3 regions of the Kitasatospora sp. NPDC001527 genome follow, and region 2 is predicted to be linked to each of the others. Evidence: riboswitches for the same ligand, from Rfam matches in the RefSeq annotation. Region 2 holds a riboswitch; each other region holds the start of a gene.
What was found. Region 2 has a riboswitch for cobalamin ahead of ABT238_RS31390 (FecCD family ABC transporter permease). Riboswitches for the same ligand answer to the same signal wherever they lie in the genome.
Positions count from the first base shown of each region.

Region 1: another riboswitch for cobalamin. It lies ahead of ABT238_RS15270 (ABC transporter substrate-binding protein); the one in region 2 lies ahead of ABT238_RS31390 (FecCD family ABC transporter permease).
Region 3: another riboswitch for cobalamin. It lies ahead of nicT (Nickel transporter NicT); the one in region 2 lies ahead of ABT238_RS31390 (FecCD family ABC transporter permease).

Region 1 covers NZ_JBEPAM010000012.1:74,084-78,221, reverse strand. Annotated here, with positions in the region: gene ABT238_RS15280 (ABC transporter transmembrane domain-containing protein) at 1-361, shown strand, start outside; gene ABT238_RS15275 (ABC transporter ATP-binding protein) at 358-2,118, shown strand; cobalamin riboswitch at 2,240-2,444, shown strand; gene ABT238_RS15270 (ABC transporter substrate-binding protein) at 2,498-3,511, shown strand; gene ABT238_RS15265 (FecCD family ABC transporter permease) at 3,508-4,138, shown strand, end outside.
Region 2 covers NZ_JBEPAM010000048.1:36,138-40,275, forward strand. Annotated here, with positions in the region: gene ABT238_RS31385 (ABC transporter ATP-binding protein) at 1-661, opposite strand, end outside; gene ABT238_RS31390 (FecCD family ABC transporter permease) at 697-1,785, opposite strand; cobalamin riboswitch at 1,892-2,019, opposite strand; gene sodN (superoxide dismutase, Ni) at 2,144-2,539, opposite strand; gene sodX (nickel-type superoxide dismutase maturation protease) at 2,817-3,197, shown strand; gene ABT238_RS31405 (CGNR zinc finger domain-containing protein) at 3,194-3,784, opposite strand; gene ABT238_RS31410 (amino acid ABC transporter ATP-binding protein) at 3,943-4,138, opposite strand, start outside.
Region 3 covers NZ_JBEPAM010000037.1:25,215-29,352, reverse strand. Annotated here, with positions in the region: gene ABT238_RS27540 (hypothetical protein) at 1-1,187, opposite strand, end outside; gene ABT238_RS27535 (ArsR/SmtB family transcription factor) at 1,251-1,625, opposite strand; cobalamin riboswitch at 1,708-1,900, shown strand; gene nicT (Nickel transporter NicT) at 1,933-3,075, shown strand; gene ABT238_RS27525 (M24 family metallopeptidase) at 3,159-4,138, shown strand, end outside.

The DNA.
Region 1 (4,138 bases), on a different contig from region 2:
CAACGTCTCGGGAGGACAGCGCCAGCGGCTGCAGCTGACGCGGGCCCTGCTCGCGGATCCGGCCGTGCTCCTGCTCGTGGAACCGACGTCGGCCCTGGACGCGCACACGGAGGCAACCGTCGCCGCCCGGGTGGCAGCGCACCGGCACGGGCGGACCACCCTCGTCGTCAGCACTTCGCCGCTCGTGCTCGGCCAGGCCGACGAAGTCGCCTACCTCGTGAACGGAAAGGTGCAGGCGACCGGTACGCACGGAGAGCTCCTCGCCGACCAGCCGGGATACGCGGCACTGGTGTTCCGCGGCAGCGCCGGGATCCCCGGCGAAGCCGCCGTGGCACAGCCCCTGGAAGGACAGTCCCGATGAGCAGGTCCGACAGGACGCCCCGCCTGCCGATCGCCGATGCCAGGACGGTTCGCCGGGCCGGCTGGCAGCTGATGAGGGACGACGCGGGCGCCGTCTGCGCGATGCTGCTGCTGACGTGCCTCGCCGCGCTCGCCGGCGCGGCCGGTCCCTGGCTCCTCGGCCGCATCGTGACCAGGGCCGAGTCCGGTGACCTGTCCGTCTCCGCGGTCGACGGACTGGCCGCGGCGGTTCTGGGCTTCTCGGCGGCCCGATTGGTGTTGTCGCGCTACGCGCGAGGTCTCTCCCATCGCTTCGGCGAGCGCGCGCTCGCCAGGCTCCGCGAGGAGGTCGTCGACCACACCCTCTCGCTGCCGGGGCGTGTCGCGGACGAGGTGAGCACCGGTGATCTGGTCACCCGTACCACCCTGGACGTCTCGACCGTCGCGGCCACGCTGCGCAATGCGGCTCCGGACATGTTCATCTCCGGCATCCAGGTCGTGTTCATCTTCGCCGCGGTCTTCCTCCTCGACCCGCTGCTCGGTCTCTGCTCGGTCGTGGGACTGCCGCTCGTGTGGGGGGTGAGCCGCTGGTACCTCGCGCGCTCCCGCGACGCCTACCTCGCCGAGGGAGCGGCCGCCGGCGATGTCTCCGAGATCCTCAACTCCACCGCCCACGGCGCCCGTACCGTCGAGGCCTACGGGCTGGGCGAACTGCGGAACAGCACCCTCGACGAGGCCATCGACACCACCTACCGCGCCGGCATGCGCACCCTCTCCCTGCGGACGGTGCTGTTCCCGGTCACCGAGTTCGCGCACACGCTGCCCATGGCGCTCATCCTGCTCGTGGGCGGGTTCGGCTACCTCAACGGCACGATCTCCCTGGGAGTCGTGGTGGCGGGCAGCCTGTACATGTGGCAGCTGGTCGACCCGCTCAACCAGATGCTCGTCTGGGTCGAACAACTGCAGCGCAGCGGCGCCTCGTTCGCCCGCATCAAGGGTGTCGGGCTGGTGTCGCACACAGCTGACGCTCCCGTGTCGGCCCCTGTGGACGACCTCATCGAGGTCAAGGGCGTGGGGTATTCCTACGTCCCCGGGCACGAGATCCTCAAGGACGTGGACCTGCTGGTCCGTCCCGGTGAACGGCTGGCGGTGGTCGGCCGGTCGGGAGCCGGCAAGTCCACCCTCGGCAAGCTGCTGTCCGGTGCGGACGTCCCTGACGCCGGCCACGTCCTGGTCGGCGGCGTGCCCGTCGCCGACCAGGCCGCGGCGGGCGAACTGGGCAACCGCATCGTCCTCATCACGCAACAGCACCACGTGTTCATGGGCACCCTCCGCGACAACATGACCATGGCCGCCCCCGAAGCCGACGACGAGGCCGTCCTCGCGGCCCTGCGGTCCGTGGAAGCGGACTGGGTGGCCGAACTGCCGGAGGGCCTGGACACCCCGCTGGGCTCGGGCGGAGTCGAACTGGAGGCCGCCCAGGCGCAGCAGCTCACCCTGGCCAGGGTGCATCTGGCGGACCCGCACACCCTGATCCTGGACGAGGCCACGTCACTGCTCGACCCGACGACGGCCCGGCAGGCGGAGCGGGCAGTGGCCGCCGTCCGGTCGGGCCGCACCGTCATCGCCATCGCCCACCGGCTGCAGACCGCACACGACGCCGATCGCATCGCCGTCATGGAGTCCGGCCGCATCGTCGAACTGGGCACCCACGACGAGCTGGTCGGCGCGGGCGGACCGTACTCGGATCTGTGGCGGTCGTGGAACGGCGAAAGGTGAGTCTTCGGCACGGCGTACGTCCCCGGGAGTTCGCGCATCAGTCGCGTGCCCGGGCTATCCGAGCCCGAACTGTCCAAACGACCGTCCCAGGTGCCGGGCGGCACCGACCCGACCGTGCCTGATACCTTGCAATCGCCGTGGTGTTCGGGAAACCGGTCTGAGTCCGGTGCGGCCCTCGCCACTGTTGCCGCGGAGTGCCGCGGCCCTCGCTGACCGGCTTCCCCAGCGGTCAGGGCCACTGGGCGGGCTGGATGAGCCGCCCGGGAAGGTCGGCCTCGGTGTGTCGATGCGGGAGCCAGGAGACCGGCCACGGCGCGACATGTTCCACGAGGGTTTTGGAGAACACGTGCCCAGCGGTCTTCCGCGTCCGTTCCGATCCATGCGTTCCGCACGCCCCGCAGGTCCGGTCCGTGCCGGCCGGGCGGTCGCGGCCGTCCTGTTCGCCGGCGTACTCGGCGCCTGCGCGGGCGCCCCCGCGCCCGTCGCGTCCAGCGCGACGACCGGAAGTGCCGAGCCCGTCCGTGTGGACAACTGCGGGACCACCGTGACCGTCGGCGCGCCGCCCGACCGGCTGGTGACGCTCAACCAGGGTGCCACCGAGGTCGCCCTGGCCCTCGGCCTGCAGTCCCGCATGGCCGGTACCGCCTATCTCGACGATTCCGTCCCGGAGAAGTGGAAGGCGGCCTACGACTCCGTTCCGGTGCTCTCCAAGGAGTACCCGACGAAGGAGAAGCTCCTCGCGGCCCGTCCCGGCTTCCTGTACGCCTCCTACTCCAGCGCGTTCACCGACAAGGTCGCGGGAAGCCGGGAGGAACTGCGCGGCCAGGGGATCCCGTCGTACCTGTCCCCGTTCGGCTGCTCGGACAGGAGCCAGGTGCCGCCGACGACCTGGCAGGCGATGTGGGGCGAACTGAACGACGTCGCCGAGGTCTTCGGTGTCACGGAGCGGGCCACCGCGATCCAGCGGCAGCAGGAGCAGCAGCTGGCCCGGTTCACGGCGACAGCCGCCGGCAAAGGCCTGAAGGTCCTGTGGTTCGACTCGGACACCAAGGCGCCGTACATCGGCGCCGGCCACGGCGGGCCCCAGCTGGTGCTCGACGCCGTCGGCGCCCGCAACGTCTTCGCGGACCTGCCCGGTTCCTGGCAGAACGTGAGCTGGGAGAAGGTCGTCGCCGCGGACCCGGACGCCGTCGTGCTCGCGGACGCCGACTGGGACACGGCCCAGTCCAAGATCGACTACCTGGAGAACGACCCGGTGCTGAGCAGGCTCACCGCCGTGCAGCGCAAGGCTTTCGTGGTGGTGCCGTTCTCGGAGTCGACGCCCGGCGTGCGGCTCGCCGACGGCGCCGCCCGGGTGTCCGAGGGGCTGGGCAAGCTGCGCCCGGGTTCATGACCACCGCAACCCGCCCCGCCGTGCGGCCCGCTGGTCCGGGCCGCGCGGCGGCGGCCCTGGCCGTCGGTGCGGCCCTGCTGCTGACCACGGTGCTCCTCGGTCTGGCCGTGGGCTCGCACCACGAGCCGGTCCGGACGGTGATCGATGTCGTGGCGCGCCGTCTCGGGCTGGGCGACCCGCACGTGACGCTGCTCGACGACCAGATCGTCTGGCAGCTCCGGCTGCCGCGGGTCCTGGGAGCGGCCGCCACCGGCGCCGGCCTCGCGGTCTGCGGTGCGGTGCTGCAGACGCTGACCGGGAACGACCTGGCCGATCCCTTCCTGCTCGGGATCTCGGACGGAGCCGCGGCCGGCGCGGTCACCGTGATCGTGCTCGGCGTCGGCGTGTCCGGCGCCCTGGGCACGGGCGCGGTGGCGACGGCGGCCTTCGCCGGTGCCCTGATCGCCGCCGTCGTCGTCCTGGCCCTGGCCGGCGCGCGCACCCGGTCGCTGCCGACCACCCGGACCGTGCTCGCGGGCATCGCCGTGGGACAGATGTGCGGGGCCTACACCTCGTTCGTCGTGCTGGTCCTCGGGGACCGCGACGCGGCGCGCGGTGTCATGGAGTGGACGCTGGGCTCGGTCGCCG
Region 2 (4,138 bases):
CGGGCGGCCCGGAGGCGACGATCCGGCCGTCCGCGACCACGTAGAGCAGATCGCAGTGCCCGGCGGCCAGGTTGAGGTCGTGCAGCGCGGTGAGCACCGTCGGCCCGGCCTCCCGGACGAGTGCCAGCACCTCCAGCTGGTGGGCGATGTCCAGGTGGTTGGTGGGCTCGTCGAGGACCAGCACCCGGGGCTCCTGGACGAGTGCGCGGGCGATCAGCACCCGCTGCTTCTCGCCGCCGGACAGGCTCAGGAAGCCCCGGGCGGCCAGGTGCGCGGCGCCGACCCGGCGCAGCGCCTCGGCGCAGCGGTCCGCGTCCCCGGCGGACGGCCCGGCCAGGGCACCGCGCCGGTGCGGCAGCCGGCCCATGCCGACCACCTCGGCCACCGTGAAGTCGAACTCGGCGGAGTGCTCCTGCGGCAGCGCCGCCACCCGGCGGGCGGCCTCGCGCGGGGCGAGCGCGTGCAGCTCGTCGCCGCCCAGCAGGACGGCGCCGGCGGCGGGCCGCAGCGCCCGGTAGACGCAGCGCAGCAGGGTGGACTTGCCGCTGCCGTTCGGGCCGATCAGGCCGACCACCTGGCCGGCGGCGGCGGTCAGCGTGACGTCGTGCACCAGCCGGACGCCGGCCAGGTCGACCGAGACCCCGTCGACGGCGAGGTCCAGGGCGGCGGTGGGGAGGGCGGTGGTGGGGAGGGCGGTCACCGGCCACCTCCGAAGGAGTAGCCGCGACGGCGCATCAGCAGCAGGAAGCAGGGCACCCCGAGGGCCGCGGTGACCACGCCGACCGGCAGCTCGGCGGGCGCCAGCAGGGTGCGGGAGACGATGTCCACCCAGACCAGCAGCAGCGCTCCGGCGAGCGGCGCGACCAGCAGCACCCGGCGGTGGCCGGCGCCGACCAGCATCCGCACCAGGTGCGGGACCATCAGTCCGACGAAGCCGATCGCCCCGCTGACCGCGACCACGGTGCCGGTGACGGCCGCGGTGACCACGAACAGCTCGCGGCGCAGCCGGTCCGGGTCCACGCCGAGCGAGGCGGCCGTCTCGTCGCCCATCGCCAGCGCGTCCAGCCGCCCGGCGGCGCAGGCCAGGTACGCCAGACCGGCCAGCACGGTGACGGCGGCGATCGGCACCGAGCCCCAGGTCGCCCCGCCGAGGCTGCCGAGCAGCCACATCATCGCGGAGCGGGCGGCCTCGCCGCGGGCGGCGGCGAAGACCATCAGCGCCGTCAGCGCGGAGAAGCCGTAGGACATCGCGGTGCCGGTGAGCACCAGTCGCAGCGGGGTGAGCCCGTGGGCGGTACGGGCCGTCAGGTAGACCAGCACCATGGCGAGCAGGGCGGCGGCGAAGGCGGAGGCGGACAGCGCCCAGACGCCGAGCGAGGCGAAGGCGCCCAGCATCAGCACGGCGTTGGCGCCGACCGAGGCACCGGAGGAGATGCCCAGCACGAAGGGGTCGGCGAGCGCGTTGCGGACCATCGCCTGGACGGCGACCCCGGTGGCGGCGAGTCCGGCGCCGACCACCGCGGCCAGGACGGCGCGCGGCAGCCGGATCTCCCAGACGATCGCGTAGGCGGCGGCCTCGTCGGCCTCCAGCCGGCCGCCCGTCAGTCCGGCGCGCAGCAGCCGCAGGACCTGGCTCCAGCCGAGTCCGGAGGAGCCGACCGCGACGGCGCAGACCAGGGAGACCAGCAGCGCCAGGGCGAGGGCGGCGGCCAGCGGGACCGCGGGTGTTCGGCGCGGGCCCGGTGGGGCCGCGGCGGTGGCCGGTGCGGTCGCGGTGCTGCTCACTGGTGGGCGCGCCTTGCCTCGGGCCGCGCACGGCACGGGGCGGCACGCCCGGGCGCGGGTGTGCCGGGGCGCCATCCCCTCGCAGTCCACGGCGAGTTGTCGGGAGGTCGGCGTCCTCGGGCGATCGGGCTCACGGGCGCGGGGCACCGTTTACCGTTGCGGGTCAGCGCCGGATTCTCACCGGCTTCCCCCTCGGGACGCCCTGGCAGCATAACAAGCGCCAAGGGCAGGCATCCCTTACCGCCCCGCCCCGAGCGCCCCGGAGGCGAGCGGGTGAGAGCACTGCGGCCGGGACCACACGAGCGCCCCCCGTCCGGCGTGCGGACGGGGGGCGCTCGAAAGATGGAGTGAGCGGGGATCAGCCCTGCTTGGTCTCCCAGAAGATCTTGTCGACCTCGGCGATGAGGTCGAGCAGCGCCTGGCCGGTGGCCGGGTCGGTGGACGCCTTGGCGGCCGAGGCGGCCTTCAGGGTGTCGTTGATCAGCTGGTGCAGCTGCGGGTACTTCTCGAAGTGCGGGGCCTTGAAGTAGTCGCTCCACAGCACCGAGATGTGGTGCTTGACGGCCTCGGCGCGCTGCTCCTTGATGATGATGGCGCGGGCGCGGAAGTGCGCGTCCTCGTTGGCCTGGTACTTCTCCTGGGTGGCCTTCACGGACTCGGCCTCAAGGCGGGCCTGGGCCGGGTCGTACACACCGCAGGGCAGGTCGCAGTGGGCGTGGGCGGTGGCGCGCGGTGCAAACAGACGAGAGAACATGGGAGTCCTTCCTTAGATCGTCTTCCCGCGCCCGAGATTACCCTTCGGGCCCTGCGGTTTCTCGGTCGGGCGGCGGGCCTAGGGCAAAAGGCGGAGCCGGAACCGGGTGATTCCGGACATCGGCGGGCGGTGTCCGGTGCGGCAGACTGGTGTGCGACAGCGGGACGCGGTGGGACGCGGTCCGGGAGGAGGAGTCGTGGCACGGAGCGCGGAAGCGGAGGAGGGGCCCCCGGCGGGCGGCGCGCCGTTCGGGCTGATCGACGTGGCGGGGGACTCGATGGTGCCGACCCTGCGTGACGGTGACCAGCTCCTGGTGCGGTACGGCGCGCGGATCCGGCCCGGCGCGGTGGTGGTCTTCCGCCACCCGTTCCAGCAGAACCTGCTGGTGGTCAAGCGCGCCGACGGGCGGCGCCCCAAGGGCTGGTGGCTGCTCTCCGACAACCGGCCGGTGGACAGCGACAGCCGCAGCTACGGCGCGGTGCCGGACGAGCTGGTGCTCGGCCGGGTGCTGCTGCGGCTGCGCCCGCGCCCGGTCTGGCTGGCGCCCGGCCGCCGGCTGGAGCGGCTGCTGCTCTCCGGGCCGCTCGCCAGGGTCCCCGGGCTGGCCCGCCGCCTCGGCGTCTGGGTCCGCCCGGAGGAACTGCGGGGCGCGCCCTAACCTTCCGCGCCGCCGGCCGCGGCCGCGGCCTCCAGGCGCTTGCGGGCGCGGTAGGCGGCGACGTTGGCGCGGGTCGCGCAGCGGTCCGAGCAGTACCGGCGCGACCGGTTGGTGGAGGTGTCCAGGTAGGCGTTGCGGCAGGGCGCGGCCTGGCAGATGCCGAGCCGGTCGGCGCCCAGCTCGGTCAGGTGCACGGCCAGGCCCATGCAGGCCACGGCGCTGAAGTGCGCGGTGGCGGTGGGGGAGTTGTCGGCGAGGTGCAGGTGCCAGCGGGGCCGGCCGGCCTCGTCGAGGTAGTCGTGCCCGGAGACCAGCGGGCTGACCGGGAACTCCATCAGCAGGCTGTTCAGCAGGTCGACGCTGCGGACCTCCTCGCCCTCGGCGGCGGCCTCGAAGACCCCGCGCAGCCGGGTGCGGACGGCCCGCAGCCGGGGCAGGTCGGACTCGTCGGCCAGGTCGCGGGCCCGGGCGGCGTCCGAGAACAGGCCGCGCACCGCCTCCACCGAGGTCAGCGAGTCGGTGCCGCGCCCGGGTTCCTCGGTGTTCACCAGCCGGACGGCCAGATCGGCGTACGAGGCGAGCTCCACGGTGGTCCTTCCAGAGATCGGTAACGGGCTGATCGCCTCCAGCCTATTACCCGGGGGGCGAAAGCGGGAAAGCGCCGGCGCCCGGCAGGACCGGCCTGCCGGGCGCCGTGGGGCGGTGCGGTTCGGAGCACCGGGCCCGGAGCACTCTCAGGGCACCCTCAGAGCACCTTGGAGAGGAACGCGCGGGTGCGCTCGTGCTGGGGGTTGGTGAGGACGTCGCGGGGATTGCCGGACTCGACGACCACGCCGCCGTCCATGAAGACCAGCGCGTCGCCCACCTCGCGGGCGAAGCCCATCTCGTGGGTGACCACGATCATGGTCATCCCCTCGTCGGCCAGCCCGCGCATGACGTCG
Region 3 (4,138 bases), on a different contig from region 2:
ACCGGCCGGGGGTAGGGCAGCGGCCGCGGGTCACCGGGCGGCTGCTCGATGCCGGGCAGGTGGGCGAGGAGCAGGTCGCGCAGCAGCCGGGCGGACTCGCCGCGCCGGCCCAGCGAGCGGTCGGTGACCGGGCGCAGGGCGGCCGGGTCCTGGTCGGCCATCGCCCGTTCGAGCTGGGCGAGCAGGTCGCCGTCGGGGTCGAGGGCCGGGGCGGTCTGGCCGAAGGCGTAGCCGGGGGAGCGGGGGTCGAGTTCGGCGGCGCCGGTGGCGACCAGCAGGGTGCGGCGTTCCAGGGCGGCGCCGTAGAAGGAGACCGAGCCGTGGTCGCCGATCACGCAGTCGGCGGCGATCAGGGTGGCCTGCCAGCCCTGGTCCGGCGGGACGAGCCGCAGGCCGCGGCGTTCGGCGGCGGCGAGCAGGGCACGCGGGTCGTGCCGGGCCCAGACGTTGGGGTGCAGGACGACGGCGACGGCGTACTCGTCGGCGGGCAGCTGTTCGACCAGTCGCAGCGGCAGGCCCGGATGGCGGCCCAGCAGCGAGTGCTCGCTCCAGGTGGAGTTGACCACGACGAGCCGGCGGCCGTCGACCGCGCCGAGGGCGGCCCGGTAGCCGTCGCGGGCGGCGAGTGAGGCGAGCATCCGGTCGAAGCACGGGTCGCCGACCTCGCGGGCGCGGGGCAGGGCCTCGGGGCAGGCGGCCCGCAGGCGCTCGAACTGTTCCCGGTGGGAGAGGCCGATGACGGCGGGGAAGACCCGGCCGCGGTGGGTGAGCTCGCGCCGGGAGAGCCCGGCGGAGGTCACCGTGTCGCCGGTGGACTCGGGGACCAGGCGGTTGTAGCCGGCGCCGTGCGGCAGGACGACGAGGGGTGCGCGCAGCCGGTGCATCGAGGCGTGGACGGCGCAGGCGACGGCGAGGTCGAAGGGCCTGCGGACGGCGTCCCGCCAGGGCAGGACGGTCAGGCCGGGCTGGGCGCGGAGGTAGTCGTCGAGGCCGGCGGCGAACGCGGAGCCGGGGTTGACGGTGACGGAGAAGCCGATGCCGTCCAGTTCGCGCAGCAGGGTGAGGACGTCCAGGACGCGGGTCGCCGAGGTGAGGGTGCGGGCCACCGCCAGGACACGGGCCCGGGCGGGCCGGGTGTTCCAGCGGTCGTCGTCGGGCCGGGCCCGGAGCCGGCGGCGGTTCAGCACGTCATGATCGTACGCAACGGGGCCCGGCCGGGCGCGGCGTCCGGACGGACGCCGGACGGGGGGTCAGCCCGCCGCCGCGGCGGGGGCGTCACCGGCGCACTGGTCGAGCAGGGGGCGCAGGGTGGCGTCCACGAGCCGGTAGCGCACGACACGCCCCTCCTTCTCCCCGGCGACCACACCGGCCGTCCGCAGCAGCCGCAGGGCCTGGGAGACGGCGGGGTCGCGCATGCCGGTGGCGACCGCGAGGTCGGTCACGGCGAGCGGGCCGGTGCGGTGCAGGGCGAGCAGGAGGGCGAGCCTGCCGGGGTCGGCGAGCAGGGCGAAGCGGTCGGCCCAGGAGCGGACGTGGGCCGTGTCGCCGATCGCGGCGATGGCCTCGCAGACCCGGTGGCCGTCGATGGTGCGGTGGCCCGCGCGGTCGGCCGGTACGAGATGCATACGGCCCATTCTGGCAGGCGGCGGGCTGTGATCCTGGACACCTGCGCAGGTGCGCAGCCTTGCAAGCGTTGTCCCTGGCCCCTACCGTGTTCCCCGCCGTGGTGCTCGGGAAGACCGGTGACGGACCCTCAGGGGTCCCAGTCCGGAGCGGCCCTCGCCACTGTGATCGGGGGAGAGTGTCCGTACCCACGACGCCACTGGGCGCCTCGCGCGGCTGGGAAGGCGGGTACGGGAGCCCCGTCAGCCAGGAGACCGGCCGCGGCATCTCACGAAGTCTTTCCACGAGGTGCTGGAGCGTGATCCGCAGATGACCCTGCCCGAAACCGCCGCGGCCGCGGCGCCGCCCGCCGCCCTGCCCGCCTTCCGCTGGCGCCGCGAGGACACCCTGCGCACAGCCGGACTGATGGGCGTGATCCTCGCCATGCACGTGGTGGCGTTCGGCACGCTGATCTTCCTGGTCGCACCGGAGAAGTACGAGGTGGGCACCCAGGTCTTCGGGGTGGGCCTGGGCATCACCGCCTACACCCTCGGCATGCGGCACGCCTTCGACGCCGACCACATCGCGGTGATCGACAACACCACCCGCAAGCTGATGGCGGACGGCAAGCGCCCGGTCTCGGTGGGCTTCTGGTTCGCGCTCGGGCACTCCTCGATGGTGGTGCTGATGGCCGCCCTGGTGGCGGGTGGCGCGCAGCTGGCCAACACGCTGATGGACGACGACTCGACCACCCACCAGTGGCTGGGCATGGTCGGCACCTCGGCCTCCGGCGTCTTCCTCTACCTGATCGGCGCGCTGAACCTGGCCGCGCTGTTCGGCATCCTCAGGGTGTTCCGCTCGATGCGGGCCGGGCGGTTCGACGAGGCCGAGCTGGAGGAGCACCTGAACGCCCGCGGCCTGCTGGCCCGGGTGCTGAACCGGGCGACCCGCTCGATCACCCGGCCCGGGCAGATGTTCCCGGTCGGCATGGTGCTGGGCCTGGGCTTCGACACCGCGACCGAGGTCACCCTGATGGTGATGGCCGGCTCGGGCGCGGCCTCCGGCCTCCCCTGGTACGCGATCGTCTGCCTGCCGCTGCTCTTCGCGGCCGGGATGAGCCTGTTCGACACGCTGGACGGCACCTTCATGAACTTCGCCTACCAGTGGGCGTTCTCCAACCCGGTGCGGAAGGTGTACTACAACCTGACCATCACCGGCCTGTCCATCGCGGTCGCCTTCATCATCGGCACCATCGAACTGGTCGGCGTCCTCCACGAGAAGCTGGACCTCACCGACCCGGTGACCGGCTGGATCGCGGACATCTCCCTGGACAACGTCGGCTACGCGATCGTCGGCCTGTTCGTGGTGGTCTGGGCCGCCGCCATCGCCTACTGGCGCCTGGCCGGCGTCGAGAAGAAGTGGGCCCCGAAGCCCGCCGGGGGCGCGGAGTACGCGCCCGCGAGCAAGCTGTAGCGGGGCCCGGCTCGGCGCCGGGGCGGGGCCCGGGTGGGGGCGTTCGGCGGGCGGATCGGGGGGCGGGTTCGTAGGCTCGACGCATGGCTGATGGGTACGCGGGCCGGCGGGAGCGGTTGCGGGAGCACTGTGGTGCGTCCGGGGCCGACGCGGCGCTGATCACCCGGGCGGCGAACGTGCGGTACCTCACCGGGTGCCCGCCGTGCGGGGCGAGCCTGCTGCTGACCCGGGACCGGGCGCTGCTCGCGCTGCCGGACGACCTGCCGCCGGACGACACCGGCGAGCACCTGATCGCCCCCGAGGTCACCCAGCTGCCGGTGGCGGCCGGGGCGGACACCGCGCTGGCCGCGGCCGCCGCCGCGGCCCGGCTGCGGGTGGCCGGGCTCGCGGTGGAGGAGCACGACCTGACGGTCACCCGGCACCGGGCGGTGGCCGGGCTGGCCGAGGGGGTGCGGCTGAGCGACGTGGGCCAGGCGGTGGAGCGGCTGCGGGTGGTCAAGGACGAGCACGAGATCGCCGACCTGCGGATCGCCGCGGAGATCGCCGACCAGGCGCTCGGCGAACTGCTGGAGTCGATCCTGGTCGGCCGCACCGAGCGGCACCTGGCGATGGAGCTGGAGCGCCGGATGATCGACCACGGCGCGGACCGGGCGGCCTTCCCGGTCTCGGTCGGCACCGGCAGCCACTCCGGCCAGCAGGCGCACCAGCCCACCGACCGGCGGGTGGAGGAGGGCGACTTCCTGACCGTGGTGCTCGGCGCGCAGTACCGCGGCTACGGGGTCTCCACCGCCCGCACCTTCGTGATCGGGGCGGCGCCGGCGCCCTGGCAGGTGGAGCTGCACCGGCTGGTGTTCCGCGCGCAGCGGGCCGGGCGGGAGGCGCTCGGGCCGGGGGTCGAGCAGTGCGTGCCCGACCGGGCCGCGCGGGAGATCCTCCGGGCGGCCGGGCACACCGAGGGCTCGCCGCACCCGGTCGGCCACGGCATCGGCCTGGAGATGAGGGAGGCACCGCGCCTCGGTCCCACGGACATGGGTAAACTGGACAGCCGCGTGCCGGTCACCGT